One region of the Streptomyces sp. NBC_00503 genome, then DNA from elsewhere that is predicted to be linked to it. Evidence: riboswitches for the same ligand, from Rfam matches in the RefSeq annotation. Region 1 holds a riboswitch; the other holds the start of a gene.
The links. Region 1 has a riboswitch for ZMP and ZTP ahead of OG490_RS30470 (bifunctional 5,10-methylenetetrahydrofolate dehydrogenase/5,10-methenyltetrahydrofolate cyclohydrolase). Riboswitches for the same ligand answer to the same signal wherever they lie in the genome.

Region 1 (10,142 bases):
TTCGGCCCGTGTTCCTGTGGGGCGCACCCGGGATCGGCAAGTCCTCGCTCGTGCGCAGGTTCGCCGACTCGCTGGGGCTGGAGTGCGTCAGCCTGCTCGGTACGCAGCTCGCGCCCGAGGACCTGATCGGCGTACCGCAGATCCGTGACGGGCGTTCGGTGTTCTGCCCGCCCGAGGCCATCGCCCGCGAGGAGCCGTACTGCCTGTTCCTCGACGAGCTCAACGCCGCGAGCCCGGACGTCCAGAAGGCCTTCTACTCGCTGATCCTGGACCGCCGGATCGGCTCGTACGAGCTGCCGGCCGGCTCCATAGTCATCGGTGCGGGCAACCGCGCCACCGACAACGCCCTGGCCCGGCCCATCGCCTCCGCGCTCGTCAACCGGCTCACCCACGTCCACCTCCGGGCCTCCGCCGGGGACTGGCTGGTGTGGGCCGGCGAGAACGACATCCACCCCTGGGTCACCGACTACCTCACCGATCGCCCCGACCACCTGTGGTCGCAGCCGCCCAAGAGCGAGGAGCCCTTCTCCACGCCCCGCTCCTGGCACATGCTCTCCGACGCCCTGCACTCCTTCGGCCCGGACCTGGACGAGCAGACCCTCGGGGTGCTCGCGCACGGCACCCTCACCCCCGCGCACGCCGTCTCCTTCCGCGGCTACGCCAAGATCGTCCGCCACACCTTCGGCATCGAGGCGGTCATCAAGGGCGACGCGAGCTGGCCGCGCCGCCTGGAGGACCGGGACCTGCTGTACTACCTCGCCGAGGCCTTCCGCGGCCGCCTGGTCAAGGACCTCCCGGCCCGCAAGGAACACGTCTCTCCCGCGCTCCGGCAGACCGCCTACCGCGCCAAGTCCCTGCTGGTGCAGCTCGCCGAGATCTCCGTCGAGGTGGCCCAGACCGTCATCGCCGACGACGCCGACGGGCAGCCGGTGCTGCCCGCCTGGTTCCTCATCGAGGCCGCCCGCGACATGCCCCGCCTGGTCGAGGCCCGCCGGTGACCACCCGCAAGGCCAACCAGCCGAAGTCCCAGCAGGCCAAGCCCGATCCGGCCACCCTCGCCTACGAGGCCGGGCGGGCGGCCGTCCGGCACAACCCCGCCCTGAACGCCGTCTCGGCCACCCACTGCCGCAGCGAGAAGTGCGGGCACTGCACCGCCGCCGGCCTCGCCGTGGTCACCTCCAACGGCGTCATCCACGCCCACCCCACCCGCCGCGCGGCGCCCGCAGAGTGGGCCTGGGCCCTGGCCCACTGCCTGCTGCACCTCGGCTTCGGGCACGTCCCCGCCTCCGAGGAGGCCGACCGGCCGCAGCCCGACCGCGCCGACCTCGCCGCCCGCTGCGTGGTCGTCAACCGCTTCCTGCTGACCTTCTCCATGGGCCGGGCCCCCGACCGGCTGCCCGAGCAGTACCCGGGCGGCGACGAGGAGCAGCTCGCCGGCGCCTGGCGCCGGGACGGGGTCCCGGAGCGGTACGGGGATTGCGGGACAAGTGCTCCCGGCGCCCCCGACCAGATCCTGGACACCTGGAGCCACTGGAGCGCGTCGGTCCCCGACTGGCAGACCGGCTTCGCCCACGCCCTGACCCGGTCCGTGTCCGCCACCATGGACCTGGCCGCCGGCCGGGAGGGACACCGGCCGCAGCCCTGGGAACGCGCCCTGAACTGGTTCGTCTCGTCCTACCCGCTGCTCGGCGGCCTCGCCGCGGGCCTGCGGCTCGTCGCCGACGCCGAGCTGGCCCGCGCCCAGGGCATCGACATCGCGGCCGTCAGCGCGTCCGCCGGGGAGATCTACATCAATCCGCTGCGCACCTTCGCCGACGGGGAGTGGCGGTTCATCCTGGCCCACGAGATGCTGCACGCCGCCCTGCGCCACGGGGAGCGCCGCGGCGCCCGTGATCCGTACCTGCACAACGTGGCCGCCGACTACGTGGTCAACGGCTGGCTCGTGGAGATGGGCGTGGGCGAGATGCCCGAGGGGCTGCTGTACGACCCGGAGCTGCGGGACCTCTCCGTGGAGGAGGTCTACGACCGGATCACCGGCGACCTGCGCCGGATGCGCCGGCTGGCCACCCTGCGCGGAAAGGGCCGCGGGGACATCCTGGGCGAGCCGCTGGTCCACCCGGGGAGCGGACCGTACACGGACCTCGACGAGTTCTACCGGCGCGGCCTGGTCCAGGGCTTCGACCTGCACGAATACGGGGAGCGCGGCCTGCTTCCCGCCGGGCTGATCCAGGAGATCCGGGCCCTGGCCCACCCTCCGGTGCCGTGGGACGCGCGCCTGGCCCGCTGGTTCGACGAGTACGTGCCCCGACCGGACCCGGTACGCAGCTTCGCGCGGCCGGCCCGCCGCCAGGCCTCGACCCCGGACATCCCGCGCGCGGGCCGGTACTTCCCGGCCGAGGAGACGGCCCGCTGCACCTTCGGCGTGGTGCTCGACACCTCGGCGTCGATGGACACCGCCCTGCTCGGCAAGGCGCTCGGCGCCATCGCCTCGTACGCCGAAGCCCGCGACGTTCCGGCCGCCCGCGTCGTGTTCTGCGACGCGGCGCCGTACGACGCGGGCTATCTGCCCCCGAGCGAGATCGCGGGCCGGGTGAAGGTGCGCGGCCGGGGCGGGACCGTGCTGCAGCCGGGCATCGACCTGCTGCTGCGGGCGCAGGACTTCCCGCCCGGAGCCCCGGTGCTGGTGATCACGGACGGGTGGACCGACACCCTGCGGATCCGGCGCGAGCACGCCTTCCTGGTTCCGCAGGGCGCCTCCCTGCCGTTCACGCCCCGCGGGCCGGTCTTCCGACTGGCCTGAGGGGCGCGGCCCCGATTTTTAGTCGAGGTAGTCGCGCAGCACCTGCGAACGCGACGGGTGACGGAGCTTCGACATGGTCTTCGACTCGATCTGGCGGATGCGCTCACGGGTGACCCCGTACACGCGGCCGATCTCGTCGAGGGTCTTCGGCTGGCCGTCGTTGAGGCCGTAGCGCATGGAGACCACGCCCGCCTCGCGCTCCGAGAGCGTGCCCAGGATCGACTGGAGCTGCTCCTGGAGGAAGGTGAAGGAGACCGCGTCGGCCGGCACGACCGCCTCGGAGTCCTCGATGAGGTCACCGAACTCGCTGTCGCCCTCCTCACCCAGCGGGGTGTGTAGGGAGATCGGCTCGCGGCCGTACTTCTGGACCTCGATGACCTTCTCGGGGGTCATGTCGAGTTCCTTGCCCAGCTCCTCCGGAGTGGGCTCCCGGCCGAGGTCCTGGAGCATCTGGCGCTGGACACGGGCCAGCTTGTTGATGATCTCGACCATGTGGACGGGGATGCGGATGGTGCGCGACTGGTCGGCCATGGCGCGCGTGATCGCCTGGCGGATCCACCAGGTGGCGTACGTGGAGAACTTGAAGCCCTTGGTGTAGTCGAACTTCTCCACGGCGCGGATCAGACCGACGTTGCCCTCCTGGATCAGGTCCAGGAAGAGCATGCCGCGGCCGGTGTAGCGCTTGGCCAGCGAGACCACGAGGCGGAGGTTGGCCTCCAGCAGGTGGTTCTTGGCGCGGCGGCCGTCCTCGACCAGGATCTCCAGCTCGCGCTTGAACGCGGGCTTGTGGTCCTCCTCCTCTTCGAGCTTGTACTCGGAGAAGAGACCGGCCTCGATGCGCTTGGCGAGCTCGACCTCCTGCTCGGCGTTGAGCAGCGGCACCTTGCCGATGAGCTTGAGGTAGTCCTTGACGGGGTCGGCGGTGGCGCCGGCCACCATGACCGTCTGCGCCGGGGCGTCGTCCTCGTCGTCGTCGGACAGGACGAAGCCGGCGCTGCCGCCCGTCTTGGGCGTCTCCTTCTCGTCGCCCTCGTCGAGGTCCTCGGCTGCCCAGTCCTCGCCCTCGGCCACGGGGGCATCGCCCTCGTCGCCGTCCTTGGCGCCCTTCTTCGTGGCAGCCGTCTTCTTCACGGCGGTCTTCTTCACGGCGGTCTTCTTGACCGTCCGCTTCTTCGGTGCGGCGGCGGCTTCCGCCGCCACCTCCTCCTCGGTGCCGGAGGCCGACGGGTCGGATATCGCCGCGGCGGTGGCCGGAGCGGCCGTCTTGCGCGCGCCGATCAGGCGCGGCGGGGCGGCAGCCTTCTTGGCGACGGCGCGGGCCGGAGCGGCGGCCGCCTTGCGCGCCTTCTTGGCGGGAGCCTTCGTCGCGGGCGCCGCGCTGACGTGAAGTGCGACACCTTCCTCGTCGAGGACCTGGTTCAGGCTGCGCAGGACCCGCTTCCACTGGTCCACCGGGATGCGGCCGGCCTCGAAGGCCTGGCGCACGTCATCACCGTTGATGTGACCCTGCTCGCGGCCGCGCTCGACAAGAGCGACCAGGGCCTCGGATTCGGCGATCTCCGTGGGGAACGTACGGGACGGGCTGAGCGACACAAGGAGCCTCTCGTTGCGAACAGATAAGGGGTGGCGGGACATCATCGCGCGAACTCGGGAAACAGACCCGAGGGGGGTTTGTATTCCGAGCCGCACGAGGACACCTGTCGGTTCATCGCACGCCCGAGTAGATTCGTTACGCGCTGAATTGAGTGACCTGCGCCACGCTGTGACCGGGCAACCGATCGGCGGTGGCTGCGTCCGCCCATTTCTCAGCCCGTTTTGCGGGCCTCGATGAGGAATCGGGCGGTGTGCGCGATGAACGGGCCTTCGCGTTCGATCTGTTCGTGCAGCTCGCGCAACCGGTCCCGGTGCTGCCCGACCGTGAAGCCGGGCACCATCCAGATCACCTTCCGTAGAAAGTAGATCACGGCTCCGATGTCGTGGAACTCCGTCCGCAGTCGCTCCGAGCGCAGATCGACCACCTCCAGCCCCGCCTTCGTGGCGTCTGCGACCGCGTCGTCGGGGTGGCGGCCGCGTCGGACCGCCTCCGGCTGCGGGCCCAGGAAGTACTCGACCAGCTCGAAGACGCTCGCCGGACCGACCTGCTGGGAGAAGTACGTGCCGCCGGGCCGCAGCACCCGCGCGATCTCCTCCCACCAGATCGTCACCGGATGCCGGCTGGAGACGAACTCGAACGCCTCGTCGCCGAACGGCAGCGGGGGCTCGTCGCTGTCCGAGACCACCACCGCGCCGAGCGGGTGCAGCAGCCGGGTCGCTTTGTCGATGTTCGGCGGCCAGGACTCGGTGGCGGCCATCAGCGGGGGCAGCGGCCCGGCTCCGGCGAGCACCTCCCCGCCGCCGGTCTGGATGTCCAGAGCGGAGCTGACACGGGCCAGGCGCTCCTTGAGGAGGCGCTGGTAGCCCCAGGAGGGCCGCTGCTCGCTGGCTCGGCCGTCGAGCCAGGAGAAGTCCCAGCCGTCCACGGATACGGACTCGGCTTCCGCGACGAGATGGTCGAAAGTGCGCGTCATGTCTCGATCCTCCCAGCTCGGGCGCGGGTCATCCACCGGATTGGCACGGCCCGGGGGCCCCGAAGGAAGCGCCGGGGTTTCGCCTACACTGGGCGGCGGGCCGTGACTGGCGTTCGGGTGGATCACCACCGGGGAGCGGCCCGGCGTACTCCCGTACGTCGACTGCCGCGCGCCTGGGCGAACCGCGATCCCGCAGCGACGCTCAGGAGACCCCATGACGACTGCCCAGACGACCGTGAACACGCAGCCGACGGCCACGGACGCGCAGACCGCCCGGCTGATGGACGGCACCGCCCTCGCCCGCCGCATCTCGGAGCAGACCGCCGAGTACGCCGCGAAGATCACCGAGCGCACCGGCACCGCACCCTGTCTGGCGACCGTGCTGGTCGGCGAGGACCCCGCGTCCGTCACCTACGTCCGCATGAAGCAGAACCGCTGCGCCAAGGCCGGGATCACCTCCCGCCACGTGGAGCTGCCGGCCGGGACCACCACCGAGGAGCTCGTCGCCACCCTGACCGCGCTCTCCGAGGACCCGGAGATCAGCGGCATCCTGCTCCAGCACCCGGTCCCGCACCACATCGACGAGCGCGCCGCCTTCGAGGCCATCGCCCCCGGCAAGGACGTCGACGGGGTCACCATGCACTCCTTCGCCGCCATGGGCTTCGGCCTGCCGGGCTTCGTCTCCTGCACCCCCGGCGGCATCATGCGCCTGCTCGCCGCCTACGACGTGGACCTGACCGGCAAGCACGCCGTGGTCGTCGGCCGCAGCGCCATCCTGGGCAAGCCGGCCGGGATGCTGCTCCTGGAGCAGAACGCCACCGTCACCTACTGCCACTCCCGCACCGTGGACCTGCCGTCCATCGTGCGCCAGGCGGACGTGCTGGTCGCCGCCGTCGGCAAGGCCGAGTTCATCCGGGGCGAGGACATCAAGCCGGGCGCGGTGGTCCTGGACGCCGGGTACAACGAGGGGAACGTCGGCGACGTCCACTTCGAGTCGGCCGCCGCGCGCGCCTCGCTGATCACCCCCGTGCCGGGCGGTGTCGGCCCGATGACCATCGCGGTGCTGCTGGAGCAGACCGTCCAGGCGGCCGCCGCGCAGGCCGGTCTGGCGCTCGCCGACCTCTGAGCGACCCTCTGATCGACCTTCGTCCCGCCGCGGCGGGTGCGACCGTACGACGAACGCCCCGGGCCCTACGGTCCGGGGTGTTCCGTTTCCGCGGGTAACGGGCCGAAAGGCCGATCCGGACCGCCCGCCCCACCGTTGCAATGAATATGTGAACGCATCGATGGATATGCACGAGAAGCGGCAGCGGCACCCGCGCGGGCTCGCCACCCTGGTCCTCGCCGAGCTGTGGGAGCGGTTCAGCCTCTACGGCATGGTCGCCATCCTCGTGCACTTCCTCGCGGCCTCCCGCGGGCACGGCGGAATGGGCCTCCACGAGGGCACCGCCGAAGCCGTCGAAGGCGTCTACATGGCCATGATCTCGCTGCTGGCACTGCCCGGCGGCTGGATCGCCGACCGCTTCCTCGGCGCCCGCCGGGCCGTCCTGTGGGGCGGCGTGGTCATCATGGCCGGCCACGTCCTGATGGCCGTCCCGAACCCGGTCTTCGTCTGGCCCGGCCTGGTCCTCATCGTCATCGGCACCGGCCTGCTCAAGCCGAACATCTCCGCCCTCGTCGGCCGGCTGTACGCCCCCGAGGACGACCAGCGCCGCGACGCCGGCTACTCGATCTTCTACATGGGCATCAACCTCGGCGCCGTCATCGCCCCGCTCGTCGTCGGCTACCTCGGCGAAGAGGTCAACTGGCACCTCGGCTTCGGCGCCGCCGCCGTCGGCATGGCGCTCGGCCTGGTCCAGTACGTCCTCGGCGGCCGCAGGCTCGCGGGCCAGCTGCGCGAGGAGCCCGTGGTCCGGCTGACCCCCGCCGAGCGCGCCAAGGTGCGCAGGACCTCCTCGTACGGGCTGGTCTTCACGGCCGTCCTGATCGGCCTGCTGGTCGCCGCGCACGCCCTGAGCATCGACAACATCACCTTCGTGCTCACGATCGTCGCCGTGGTGGTCCCCGCCGGAGTGCTGCTCTCCATGTACCGCAGTCCCAAGGTCGACGCGGTCGAGAGGACCCGGCTGCGCGCCTACGTCTGGCTCTTCCTGGCCGCCACGCTGTTCTGGCTGGTCTACGACCAGATGGGCAACGAGCTGAACCTGTTCGCCGCCCAGAAGACCGACCTGTCCCTGCTCGGCTGGCACATCCCGGCCAGCTGGACCCAGTCGCTGCCCTCCCTCTTCGTGATCGTCCTGGCCCCGCTCTTCGCCGTGTTCTGGGTCCGCCGGGGCAAGCGCATGAGCACCCCGTTCAAGTTCGGCCTGGCCCTGCTGCTGACCGGCGCCTCCTTCGTGGTCATGTCGGGCGCCGCCGCCATCGCCTCCAAGGGCGTCAAGGTCTCGCTGATGTGGCTGGTGGGCGTCTACGTGATCCAGGTGATGGGCGAGATGTGCCTCAGCCCGGTGGGCCTGTCGGTCACCGCGAAGCTCGCCCCGCGGGCCTTCACCAACCAGATGATGGGCGTCTGGTTCCTCGCGGCCGCCACCGGAGACGCCATCGGCGCGCAGCTGCCCCGGCTCGACGCGGTCATCGGCCAGAGCTGGAACTTCCTGTGGCAGGGCGCGATGGTGATCGCGGCCGGCGCGGTGATGGTCTTCTTCACCAAGCGGCTCAAGGTGCTCACGGGAGAGGCCGCCAAGGGGTCACAGAGCCCCGAGGCCGTCCTGGTGGCCGCCTGACGCGGGGTACGGCCTCCGCGAGCCCCCGGGGGAGGCGCAGGCCCCCTGAGGCCTCAGGGAGGCCTATGGAGCCGCGAGGGGCGGACCCGGTGGGCCCAGCGGGCCCGGTCAGACCCCCGCGGCCCGGCGGCGTACTTCCGCGACGATCGGGGAGACGTCGAACTCCCGGGCCAGCTCGGTCAGCGGCCGGGAGTCCAGGCGGTACGGAGCCTCGCGGCCCGGCGCCGCCTCGCTCCAGCGCCCGCCCGCCCGTTCGGCCGCCGCCCGGCGCTGGCAGGCGGCCGCGAGCATGGCCGCGTCCGCCACCAGGGCGGCGTGCCGCTCGGGCCGGCCCTGGGCGCGCGCGGCCTCGTACGCCTGCGCGCGCACGGCGGGGTCGAACCAGCACACCAGCGCCAGGATCCCGTCGTCGATCACCGATTCGCGGTGGATCAGCCGGATCCCGACCGGGGACCACCAGGTCAGCGGCACGGGCCGCATCCCGCACGGGGAGAATCCGCGCAGCGCCGCCCAGAGCGGCCGCAGCCGCCGGTAGCGGCTGTAGTCCCGCCAGGGCGCCGATTCGCCGACCAGCGGTGCGATGAACCCGGATCCGACCAGCAGGGCCGCGGAGGCGGCCACCGGGGGTGCCACGTACGTGGAGAGGTAGTCCAGGTCCCCACCGCGCCAGCGGGCGATCACCGCGGTCCACTTCAGGGCGAGGAAGGCCAGGTCGAACGCTCCGCCGAACATGAGCAGGGCCAGTCCCGTACGCAGCGGCCGCATCGCCGGATCCAGCCGGCGCAGCCACTTCCGGCACAGCACGGTGAGCGCGGTGCTGCCCACGGTGTGCGCCGACAGATAGCAGATGATCATCTCGCGCAGCCACGGCGTGTTGGCGTAGTACGTGTCCAGGGCCCGCAGCTGCTCGACCGGTGCCTCGCCCTTGGCGAACAACACGACGATCGCCACGGTCACGGCGCCGTAGGCGGCCACGGTCAGCCGCGTGGCCCGGCGCACGGCCGGGGTCGCGGGGCCGCTCCAGTGCAGGATCAGCACGATGCAGGCGCCCGAGAAGGCGGTGAGCAGGCTGTAGACCAGTGGGGCGGCGCAGTTCACCACCCCGGTCAGCCTGTTGACGGCGACGATGGCCGGAGGCGTCGAGAGGAAGACGGCGAGCCCGCCCACGACGAGCAGGGTGTACACGGCCCGTACGGGGGGCTGGTCCCAACCCCGGCGTAAGGTCGGCGCCTTGACGATCAGCGCCGTGACGATCACCGTGCCCGGGACGAGGAGGACGAGGCTGTCCATCATCGCGCGCGTCCTACGGGGCCGGCCGGGCCCGCGGTCCCGGTCCCGACGGTCCGGGCGGTCCGTGCGGTCCCGGCTGCCGGGGCGGGCACCGGCGGCGCGGCCGGACCGTCCAGGTCCAGGCCGGCGACCGCCCGCTCCGCGGCGGTCAGCGGAGCCGCCTTCAGGGCGCCGCGCCCGGAGGCCCGAAGCACCTCCCGGACCACGGCGGGGCGGAGCCAGTACGCGGGCGCCCGGTTCATGGTGACGACCTGGAGCAGGGCGGCGGTGAGCGATTTTGTGGTGGTCGCACCGGTCATCAGCCGGTCGACGTACGCGCCGCGCAGTCCGGCCCCGGCGCGCGGCTGCATGCCGGTGGCACCCGGGTACTTGATGTCCTGCGAGGTGGCGAGGTCCCAGGCGGCGGCCACCCGCGGGGCGATGGCGCGCTGCGCCCCGATGCCGATGGAGGGGTGGGCCAGACCCTTGGCGCGCAGCAGCGTACGGACGGCGAGGATGCCCTGGGCGGCGACCGTCATGCCCTGGCCGTAGAGCGGATTGAAGGTGGCGACCGAGTCGCCTACGGCGAAGAAGCCGTCGGGGAGTTCGGCGTTCTCGAAGAAGATCCGGCGGTTGGCGGTGCCCCGGGTGACGGAGACGCCGGTCAGCGGCCTCCTGCCCTCGAGGAGTTCGCCGACGATCGGGTCGCGGACCCCCTTGGCG
Region 2 (10,142 bases), 1.8 Mb from region 1:
GGGTCCGAGCCGTCCGTCCGGATCGGCGGAATCACCGGCAGCGCCTTCAGCATCGGGGGCAGCAACAACACCAACACCGTCCACCACGGGGACACGGCGGCCGGGGCCGTCGCACCGGAGGCGCTCCTGGAGGCGGTACTGGAGCTGCGCGCGGCCCTCGTACGGCTGCCGCGCGGCGCGGACCGGACGGCGCTCGACACCGAACTGGACGGGGTCGCCGAGGGACTGGAGGGGGCGGCGGAGATCCGCCCCGGCCTGGTCACCCGGCTGCGCGGGGCGCTGGAACGCTGGGCCCCGCTGGTGGAATCGGTCAGCGCGGCCACGGCGCTGGCCGGGCTGCTGACCTCGCTGGGGGGCTGAGCCGTGGCCTCGCAGCCGCAGGGCGCACCCCGCTGGGACCCGCAGACCCAGCGTTGGGTCTCGGACGGCCCGGCCCAGGCCTCGGCCCCGGCGCCCGCCCCGGCACCGGCACCGGCGCCGACTGCGCCCCCGACGCCCGCTCCGGGCCCGCCGCCCGGCCCCGCCCCGGGCCAGGCGTGGCCGCCAGGCGCACCTTCCGCACCTTCCGTCCCGCCCGTCCCGCCCGGTTACGCCCCGGTCCATCCCGGGCCCGGAGCCCCGTCGGGTCACCAGCCCCTGCCCCAGTACGACCCGTACCCGGGGTCCGTGCCGCCCGGGCCCGTACCGCCGGGGCCCCCGCGCCCCGACGGGCCGCGCGGCCGGTGGCTGACGCCCACGACGGCGGTGGTCGCGGTGGCCGCGCTCGCGATCGGCGCGGCGGCCGTCTGGTTCGTGGAGCGGGAGCGGGGGGACGAGCCCGTGCCCCCGGGGCTCACCGCTTCGAGCGCTCCGGCGACCGGCGACGCATCCGCCGCGCCCGCGCCCACCGGTACCGCTGCCTCCGGACCGAGCCCCAGCGCCAGTCCCACCCGTAGCCCCAGCCCCGGCGCCAGCGGCAGCACCGCGCACGAGACGGTGCGCGACGCGAAGGGCTTCACCGTCGCCGTGCCCGTCGGCTGGGTCAGGGAGGAGGCCGCCTCGGGAGTCTTCTACCGCTCGCCCGACCGCGCCTCCCTGGTCCAGATCTTCCAGGTCAGCGAGGCCGACCTGAGCCCGCTCGGAGCCGTCCAGGGCGCCTCCTCGTACCTGCGGGCCCAGACCTCCGGCTACCAGGAGATCCGGGTCGGCCCGGCACCCGGCGCCGCCGACGCCGGCGAGCTCGTCTACGAGTACGACAGCGCGGAATCGCACGGCAGGCGGCGCGGGATCGAACGGGTCTTCTTCGCGCAGGACGGCAAGAAGTGGGCCGTCCTGACGGCCGGCCCGGCCCCCGAGTGGACGCTCACCCAGGAGCACCACGCCGCCGCCCTGGCAGCCTTCCGCCCGGCCGGCTGACGCGGCCGGGAGGACCGGTCCGCCGACTACTTGTTGTACATGCCGGGGGTGTAGTGGCCCGGGGCCATGCGGTAGGTGACGCCGAAGCGGTTCCAGACGTTGATCGTCGCGATCACGGCGATCAGCTGGGTCAGCTCCTTCTCCTCGAAGTGCTTCGACGCCTTCTCGAACACCTCGTCGGGCACGAAGCCCTCCGTCAGGACCGTGACGGCCTCGGTCAGCTCGATCGCGGCGAGCTCCTTCTCGGTGTAGAAGTGCCGCGACTCCTCCCAGGCGCCGAGCAGCACGATCCGCTCGACGCTCTCGCCCGCCGCGATGGCGTCCTTCGTGTGCATGTCGAGGCAGAAGGCGCAGTGGTTGAGCTGTGAGGCGCGGATCTTGACGAGCTCGACGAGCGAGGGGTCCAGGCCCTTCTTCGCGGCGATCTCCAGGGCCAGGACCGCCTTGTAGATCTCGGGGGAGTGCTGGCCCCAGTTGCCGCGGGGGGCGTGTTCGGCGGCGAGGTCGGTGGTGTGCACGTGAGTGGTCATGAGCCCACCCTACGAAGCAGGCGGCCCGCCGGTATGGTCCATATCCATGACGGAATCCTGGGCCACTTTCGGCGCGGACCTGCACCTGGAGCTGTCCGCGGGACGCGGTCTGCGGGCCGGGCTGACCGAGGCGCTGCGCGAGGCCGCGCGCAGCGGGCGGCTCGCCCCGGGGACCCGGCTGCCCTCCTCGCGCTCGCTCGCCGCCGATCTGGGGATCGCCCGCAACACCGTCGCCGAGGCGTACGCCGAGCTCGTCGCCGAGGGCTGGCTGACGGCCCGGCAGGGCTCCGGGACCCGGGTCGCGGAACGGGCCCGGGAGCGGCGCAGCGCTCCGGCCGCGCCCGTACGGCGCCCCGTGCGCGCGAGGACCTCGTACAGCCTCTTCCCCGGCACCCCCGACCTGGGCGGCTTCCCGCGCGCGGCCTGGCTGTCGGCGGCCCGCCGGGCCCTGACCGACGCCCCCAACGAGGCCTTCGGGTACGGGGACCCGCGCGGCCGGGTGGAACTGCGCGAAGCCCTGGCCGGGTACCTGGCACGGGCCCGCGGGGTGCACGCGGACCCGGAACGGATCGTGCTGTGCTCCGGGTTCGCGCACGGGGTGATGGTGCTGGCGAAGCTGCTGCGGGCGCGCCGGGTCCGGGAGGTGGCGGTGGAGAGCTACGGGCTCGACGAGCACCGGGACCTGCTGACCGCGGCGGGGCTGCGGACCCGGCCGCTGGAGGTGGACGCGGCGGGAGCGCACACCCACTCGCTGTCCCCCGCTTCGGGCGCGGTGCTCCTCACCCCGGCGCACCAGTTCCCGACGGGCGCCGCGCTGACCCCGGTACGCAGGGCGGCGGCGGTGGACTGGGCCCGGTCCACGGGCGGGCTGATCCTGGAGGACGACTACGACGGCGAGTTCCGCTACGACCGCCAGCCGGTGGGCGCGCTGCAGGGGCTGGACCCGGGCCGGGTGGTCTACCTCGGCACGGCGAGCAAGTCCCTGGCGCCGGGGCTGCGCATGGGCTGGATGGTGGTCCCGCCCGCGCTGCTCGACGAGGTGGTCGCGGCGAAGGGCCGGACCGACTGGAGCTCCAGCGCGCTGGACCAGCTGACGCTCGCGGAGTTCATCCGGTCGGGGGCGTACGACCGGCACGTGCGCGGGATGCGGCTGCGGTACCGGCGGCGCCGGGACGAGCTGGTGGCGGCGGTCGGGGACCGGGTGGCGGTCTCCGGGATCGCGGCGGGACTCCACGCGGTCCTGGACCTGGAGCCGGGCGGGGAACGCGCGGCCCTGCGGGCAGCCGCCTGGCAGGACCTGGGCCTCCAGTCGCTGTCCTATTTCCGCCACCCGGAGGCGACGGCGGCCCCGCGCGAGGCCCTGGTCGTCGGCTTCGGCACCCCGACCCAGAGCGCCTGGTCCGCGACCCTGGCCGCGCTGGTCGCCGCGCTGCCGTGAGACCGCCTCAGGCCTCCGTCGGCCCGGACTCCTCCCCTTCCTGCGCCGGGGGCTCGCCGAAGCGGGCCAGTGCCAGGGCGCCAGCCACGGAGACAGCGAAGCCGGTGATCGCCAGCCAGGTCAGACCCTCGCGGGTGCGGTCGCCCAGCCAGGCCACGCCCACCGCCGCCGGGCCGAGGGTCTCGCCCAGCACCATCCCGGCGGTGGCCACCGTCACGGAGCCCCGCTGCAGGGCCGAGGTGAGCAGCAGGAAGGCCGAACCACCGCCCAGCAGCAGCGCGTACAGCGCCGGGTTGGACAGGGCCGACAGCGAGACCTCGTCGATGAGCCGGACCGCGACCTCCACCACCCCGAAGCCCGTCCCGGCCGCCAGGCCCAGCGCCAGCGCCCGGCTGCGGTCCGGCAGCCCGCCCGCCACGGCTCCGACCACGAGCACCAGCCCCGCCACCCCCAGCAGCCCCAGCTTCAGCGCGAGCGAACCGGCCTGGGAGCCCTCCTCTCCCGAGGACAGTCCGAGCATCACCAGCCCCCCGCACACCACCGCCACCGCGGCCCATTCCGTTCCGCTGAGCCGGACCCGCAGCAGCCGCGCCGCGACCACCGCCGTCACCGCGAGGCTGGCGGCGAGGGCGGCGCCCACCGCGTAGATGGGGAGGTGGCGCAGGGCGATGATCTGGAGGACGAAGCCGAGCCCGTCCAGGCCCAGTCCGGCGAGGTAGCGCCACTGGCGCAGCGCCCGTAGGAGCAGGGCGGTGTCGACCCCCGAGCCCGTCCCGGGCTCCGCCGCCCGCGCCGCCACCGCCTGAAGGACCGACGCCGTGCCGAAGCAGACCGCCGCACCGAGCGCGCAAACCATCCCAATGAGCACGAAGCGACTCTAGTCCCGCGGATCGGGGGACGGCCGGATTCCATCGGTCCGGGGACCCGCTCTACTCTGTCGGCAGCACAGGCCCTAGGGGGAGCAGTAGACATGGACACCAGCAGCCGCACCAAGCAGCGCCGCATGCGTTCCGGCGCCGTCGTCCTCGGAGGCATGGGCCTGCTCGCAGCCACCCTGGTGGCCTGCGGCAACAGCAGCGAACCGGACAGGCGCTGCGTCGACCGGACCACGCTGGACAAGCTCGACGACAAGTACTGCAAGACCGGCAGCGGCGGCACCACCAGCCGCGGCACGTACTACTACGGCGGCTCCGTGCGCAGCGGCAAGGCCTCCGGCGGCAGCTTCGACAAATCGGCCGTCACCCGCGGCGGCATCGGCGGGCACAAGAGCTCCGGCTCCAGCGGCGGCTGACCGAGCCCGGCCGCCCGATACCCGAGGGAACGCACACCGATGAAGCGCCACACGATCGAACCCCGCCCCGACTGGCAGAAGACCGTCGAGGAACAGGGGCTGATCTACCCGCTCACCCGCTACCCCGACGACTCCCTGCGCCCCTACTGGGACGAGAGCGCGTACTACTCCTTCTCGCTGCCCGAGGTGGAGGCGCTGGAGAACGTGGTCGAGGAGCTGCACGCCATGTGCCTGGCGGCGGCGGAGCACATCGTCGAGCACGACCGCTTCGCGGACCTCGGCATCACCGACCCGAAGCTCGCCGCGCTCATCGCCGAGTCCTGGCGGCGGCGCGCCGAACAGCCCTCGCTCTACGGCCGCTTCGACCTGCGCTACGACGGGGCCGAGGGCAGCCCCGCCAAGATGCTGGAGTACAACGCCGACACCCCGACCTCCCTGGTGGAGGCCGCCAGCCCGCAGTGGTTCTGGATGGAGGAGCGCTTCCCGGGCGCCGACCAGTGGAACTCCCTGCACGAGCGGCTGGTCGAGGCCTGGCGCCGGCAGGCGGAACTGCTGCCCCCCGGCCCGCTGCACTTCGCGCACTCCGAGACCGACGAGCTCGGCGAGGACCTGATGACGGTCGCCTACCTCCGGGAGACCGCCGAGCAGGCCGGCATCGACGCGCGGGCGCTGTCCGTCGAGAGGATCGGCTGGGACGCCCTGTCCGGCCGGTTCGTGGACGAGAAGCTGGGCTTCATCCGCGCGTGCTTCAAGCTCTACCCGTGGGAGTGGCTGGTCACCGACGAGTTCGCCCCGCAGGTGCTGGGCAGCTACGACCACGGCGGCGGCTCCGGCACCACCGCCTGGATCGAGCCGCTGTGGAAGATGCTGCTCTCCAACAAGGCGCTGCTGGCCGTCCTGTGGGAGCTCTTCCCGGAGCACCCGAACCTGCTGCCCGCCTACCTCGACGGCCCGCGCGAGCTGGCGGAGACCGGCGGTTACGCGGCGAAGCCGCTGCTGGGGCGCGAGGGCGCCGGGGTCACCCTGCATCCGGTGGGCGGCGAGCCGTTCGTGCCGGAGCCGGACGAGACGTACGTCTTCCAGGCCCTCGCCCCGCTGCCCGACTTCGACGGCAACCGGGTGGTGCTCGGCGCGTGGGTCGTCGAGGACGAGGCGGCGGGGCTCGGCATCCGCGAATCGGCGGGGCCGGTCACGGACGAGTACGCCCGCTTCCTGCCCCACGTCATTTTGTAGGCGCAGCATCTTGTAGGCGCAGCATCCTCTGAGAGGAGCCGCTATTCGGTGGCGAGGACCGACCTGAGCTGGTCCAGGCCCCAGTCCAGGTCCTCCTTGCTGATCACCAGCGGCGGTGCGATCCGGATCGTCGACCCGTGGGTGTCCTTGACCAGGACCCCGAGGTCCATCAGCTTCTCGGAGATCTCCCGGCCGGTGCCGCGCGCCGGGTCGATGTCGATGCCCGCCCACAGCCCGCGGCCCCGTACGGCGGTCACCGCACCGCCGCCGACCAGCAGGTTCAGCTCCCGGTGCAGGTGGTCGCCGAGCTCGGTGGCGCGCTGCTGGTACTCGCCGGAGCGCAGCATCGCGATGACCTCCAGGGCCACGGCGCAGGCCAGGGGGTTCCCGCCGAAGGTGGAGCCGTGCTCGCCCGGCTTGAACACGCCGAGGACGTCGCGGTCGGCGACCACCGCCGAGACGGGGACGACCCCGCCGCCCAGGGCCTTGCCGAGGATGTAGACGTCCGGGACCACTCCCTCGTGCTCGCACGCGAAGGTCTTCCCGGTCCGGCCCAGCCCCGACTGGATCTCGTCCGCCATGAAGAGGACGTTCCGCTCGCGCGTCAGTTCCCGTACGCCCTGGAGGTATCCGGCGGGCGGTACGAGGACGCCCGCCTCGCCCTGGATGGGCTCCAGGAGCACGGCGACCGTGTTGGAGGTGACGGCGTGGGAGAGCGCGGTGAGGTCCCCGTACGGGACGATCTCGAACCCGGGGGTGTAGGGCCCGAAGTGGTCGCGGGCGTCGTGGTCCGTCGAGAAGGACACGATCGTGGTGGTGCGGCCGTGGAAGTTGTCGGACGCGACCACGATCTTGGCGTGGCCGTCCGGGACGCCCTTGACCTCGTACCCCCACTTGCGGGCGGTCTTGACGGCCGTCTCCACGGCCTCCGCGCCCGTGTTCATGGGCAGCACCATCTCCTTGCCGCACAGCGCGGCCAGCTCGGTGCAGAAGTCCGCGAAGCGGTCGTGGTGGAAGGCGCGGGAGGTGAGGGTGACCCGCTCCAGCTGGGCGCGGGCGGCATCGAGGAGGCGGCGGTTGCCGTGGCCGAAGTTGAGCGCGGAGTAGCCCGCGAGCATGTCGAGGTAGCGGCGGCCCTCCACGTCCGTCATCCACGCGCCTTCGGCGGTCGCGACGACGACGGGCAGGGGGTGGTAGTTGTGCGCGCTGTGCGCGTCGGCGGAACGGATGGCATCAGCAGTTGTCGACACGGGGTCTCCGATCGTCGTTCATGGCCTGTGACGAGGGTGGCGTCACTCTGCATCCTGGGTCGTATACCGGCCGGAGAAACCTTTCTCGTGGCGCGCCCGCTAAGGTGTGCGTACGCACGGCGACTGGCGTACGGAGAACGAACTCCGGGGGAGTCGTGCGGGCACGACCGCATACAGGGCCGCTCGCCTGGGCCTCGCGGGGACGAGATCTGACATCGACCCCGGAGGAGCCGCCATGAGCGCGAGCCACCACCCCGCCCTGTTCAGCACCGACCCCGAGCTGGCGTCCTTCGTCGCCGCCGAGGAAACCCTCCAGGCGGAGACCCTGCGCCTGATCCCCAGCGAGAACTACGTGTCCGCCGCCGTGCTGGAAGCCTCCGGCACCGTGCTGCAGAACAAGTACAGCGAGGGCTACCCGGGCCGCCGCTACTACGAGGGCCAGCAGAACATCGACCGCATCGAGGCCCTGGCCGTCGAGCGGGCGAAGGGCCTCTTCGGGGTGGACCACGCGAACGTGCAGCCGTACTCCGGCTCCCCGGCCAACCTCGCCGTGTACCTGGCCTTCGCCAAGCCCGGCGACACCGTGATGGGCATGGCCCTGCCGATGGGCGGGCACCTGACCCACGGCTGGGGCGTCTCGGCGACCGGCTCCTGGTTCCGGGGCGTGCAGTACGGCGTCCAGGCGGACACCGGTCTGATCGACTACGACGCCGTACGGGAACTCGCGCTGGCCGAGCGCCCCAAGCTGATCTTCTGCGGCGGCACCGCCCTCCCGCGCACGATCGACTTCGAGGCCTTCGCCTCGATCGCCAAGGAGGCGGGCTCGATCCTCGTCGCCGACGTCGCGCACATCGCGGGCCTGATCGCGGGCGGCGCGCACCCCTCCCCGGCCGGCCACGTGGACGTCATCTCCACCACCACCCACAAGACCCTGCGCGGCCCGCGCGGCGCGATGCTGATGTGCCGCGAGGAGCACGCGAAGGCCATCGACAAGGCGGTCTTCCCGGGCCTCCAGGGCGGCCCGCACAACCAGACCACGGCCGGTATCGCCGTGGCCCTCCACGAGGCGGCGCAGCCCTCCTTCGTCTCGTACGCCCACGCGGTCGTCGCCAATGCCAAGGCGCTGGCCGCGGCACTGCTGGCCCAGGGCTTCGACCTGGTCTCCGGCGGCACGGACAACCACCTGATCCTGATGGACCTGACCTCGCGCGGGGTCCCGGGCAAGATCGCGGCGAAGGCGCTGGACCGGGCGGGCATCGTCGTGAACTACAACACGGTGCCCTTCGACCCGCGCAAGCCCTTCGACCCGTCGGGGATCCGGATCGGTACGCCGTCGCTGACGTCGCGGGGTCTGTCGACCGAGCACATGCCGGTGGTCGCCGACTGGATCTCGCGTGCGGTGTCCGCGGCCGCGGACGGGGACGAGCAGGCCCTGGCCGCGATCCGCGCGGAGGTCTCGGACCTGATGGCCGCCTTCCCGGCCCCGGGGCTCCCGCTGGCGTAGCGACGCGGTGGAGGGGGCGGGGCCCTGCGGGGCTCGTCCCCGACCCGCCCTTCCACCGTTCCCCGGGCTCCGCCCGGACCCGGTCCTCAAACGCCGGACGGGCTGGAATATGCCGCGCAGCGGCAATTCCGGCCCCGCCGGGCAATTCGAGCCCCCGCAGGGGAAAATCCAGCCTCGCCGGCGTTTGAGGCGCGGGGTCCGGGGCGGAGCCCCGGGAGGCCGGCCGGGCCGGGCAAGATCCGGTCAAAGGCGGGCCCGAGCCCGTCATCGCACCTGAGAGAATGAAGCCATGGCTTCTGATCGTCCCCGCGCGCTCTCCGGTATCCAGCCCACCTCCGGTTCGTTCCACCTCGGGAACTACCTCGGAGCGATCCGCCAGTACGTCGCCCTACAGGAGACGCACGACGCGTTCTACATGGTCGTCGACCTGCACGCGATCACCATGCCGCAGGATCCCAAGGACCTGCGCGCGAACACCCGGCTCTCCGCCGCGCAGCTGCTCGCCGCCGGCCTGGACCCCGAGCGCTGCACGCTCTTCATCCAGAGCCACGTGCCCGAGCACGCCCAGCTCGGCTGGGTCATGAACTGCATCACCGGCTTCGGCGAGGCCAGCCGGATGACCCAGTTCAAGGACAAGTCCGCCAAGGGCGGCGCCAACAACGCCACCGTCGGCCTGTTCACGTACCCGATCCTGCAGGTCGCCGACATCCTGCTCTACCAGGCGAACGCCGTCCCGGTCGGCGAGGACCAGCGCCAGCACATCGAGCTGACCCGCGACCTGGCCGAGCGCTTCAACCAGCGCTTCGGCAAGACCTTCACGCTGCCCGCGCCGCACATCGTCAAGGAGGTCGCGAAGATCTACGACCTCCAGGACCCGGCGATCAAGATGTCGAAGTCGGCGTCGTCCCCCAAGGGCCTGATCAACCTCCTCGACGAGCCCAAGGCCACCGAGAAGAAGATCAAGAGCGCCGTCACGGACACCGAGGCCGTCGTCCGCTTCGACCCGGTGGAGAAGCCCGGCGTCAGCAATCTGCTCACGATCTTCTCCACCCTCACGGGTGAGTCGGTCGCCGCGCTGGAGACCGCGTACGAGGGCAAGGGCTACGGCGCGCTCAAGACCGATCTCGCCGGAGTGATGGTCGATTTCGTCACACCGTTCAAGCAGCGCACCCAGGAGTACCTGGACGACCCGGAGACCCTGGACAACCTGCTGGCCAAGGGCGCGGAGAAGGCTCGCGCGGTCGCGTCGGAGACTCTGGCGCAGGCTTACGACCACCTCGGATTCCTGCCCGCGAAGCACTGAGACGCACGGAAGAGGAAGAGGGCCCTGGCGATCCGGGGGGTGCTGCCGCCACACTGGTGCGGCAGCACCCGCTCGGCCCACAGGCCGCGCACCGACGACGCACAGGAACGACAGGCGGAGGAGAGATTCGTGGGGACCGTAACGCTCGGCGTTTCGATCGCGGTCCCGGAGCCGTACGGCAGCAGCCTCCAGGAGCTG

Region 2: it holds a riboswitch for ZMP and ZTP, as region 1 does, so the genes downstream of both, glyA (serine hydroxymethyltransferase) here and OG490_RS30470 (bifunctional 5,10-methylenetetrahydrofolate dehydrogenase/5,10-methenyltetrahydrofolate cyclohydrolase) in region 1, are expected to answer to the same signal.

What each region holds. Positions count from the first base shown of each region.
Region 1 is NZ_CP107855.1:6,685,086-6,695,227, forward strand. Features, by position in the region: gene OG490_RS30450 (ATP-binding protein) at 1-998, shown strand, start outside; gene OG490_RS30455 (vWA domain-containing protein) at 995-2,800, shown strand; gene OG490_RS30460 (RNA polymerase sigma factor) at 2,819-4,393, opposite strand; gene OG490_RS30465 (methyltransferase domain-containing protein) at 4,606-5,367, opposite strand; ZMP/ZTP riboswitch at 5,460-5,553, shown strand; gene OG490_RS30470 (bifunctional 5,10-methylenetetrahydrofolate dehydrogenase/5,10-methenyltetrahydrofolate cyclohydrolase) at 5,582-6,493, shown strand; gene OG490_RS30475 (peptide MFS transporter) at 6,642-8,150, shown strand; gene OG490_RS30480 (MAB_1171c family putative transporter) at 8,259-9,443, opposite strand; gene OG490_RS30485 (NAD(P)/FAD-dependent oxidoreductase) at 9,440-10,142, opposite strand, start outside.
Region 2 is NZ_CP107855.1:4,933,252-4,943,393, forward strand. Features, by position in the region: gene OG490_RS22985 (hypothetical protein) at 1-360, shown strand, start outside; gene OG490_RS22990 (hypothetical protein) at 667-1,395, shown strand; gene OG490_RS22995 (carboxymuconolactone decarboxylase family protein) at 1,422-1,925, opposite strand; gene pdxR (MocR-like pyridoxine biosynthesis transcription factor PdxR) at 1,972-3,363, shown strand; gene OG490_RS23005 (hypothetical protein) at 3,371-4,219, opposite strand; gene OG490_RS23010 (hypothetical protein) at 4,334-4,654, shown strand; gene OG490_RS23015 (glutathionylspermidine synthase family protein) at 4,694-5,887, shown strand; gene rocD (ornithine--oxo-acid transaminase) at 5,929-7,137, opposite strand; ZMP/ZTP riboswitch at 7,247-7,337, shown strand; gene glyA (serine hydroxymethyltransferase) at 7,373-8,641, shown strand; gene trpS (tryptophan--tRNA ligase) at 8,931-9,944, shown strand; gene OG490_RS23035 (2'-5' RNA ligase family protein) at 10,074-10,142, shown strand, end outside.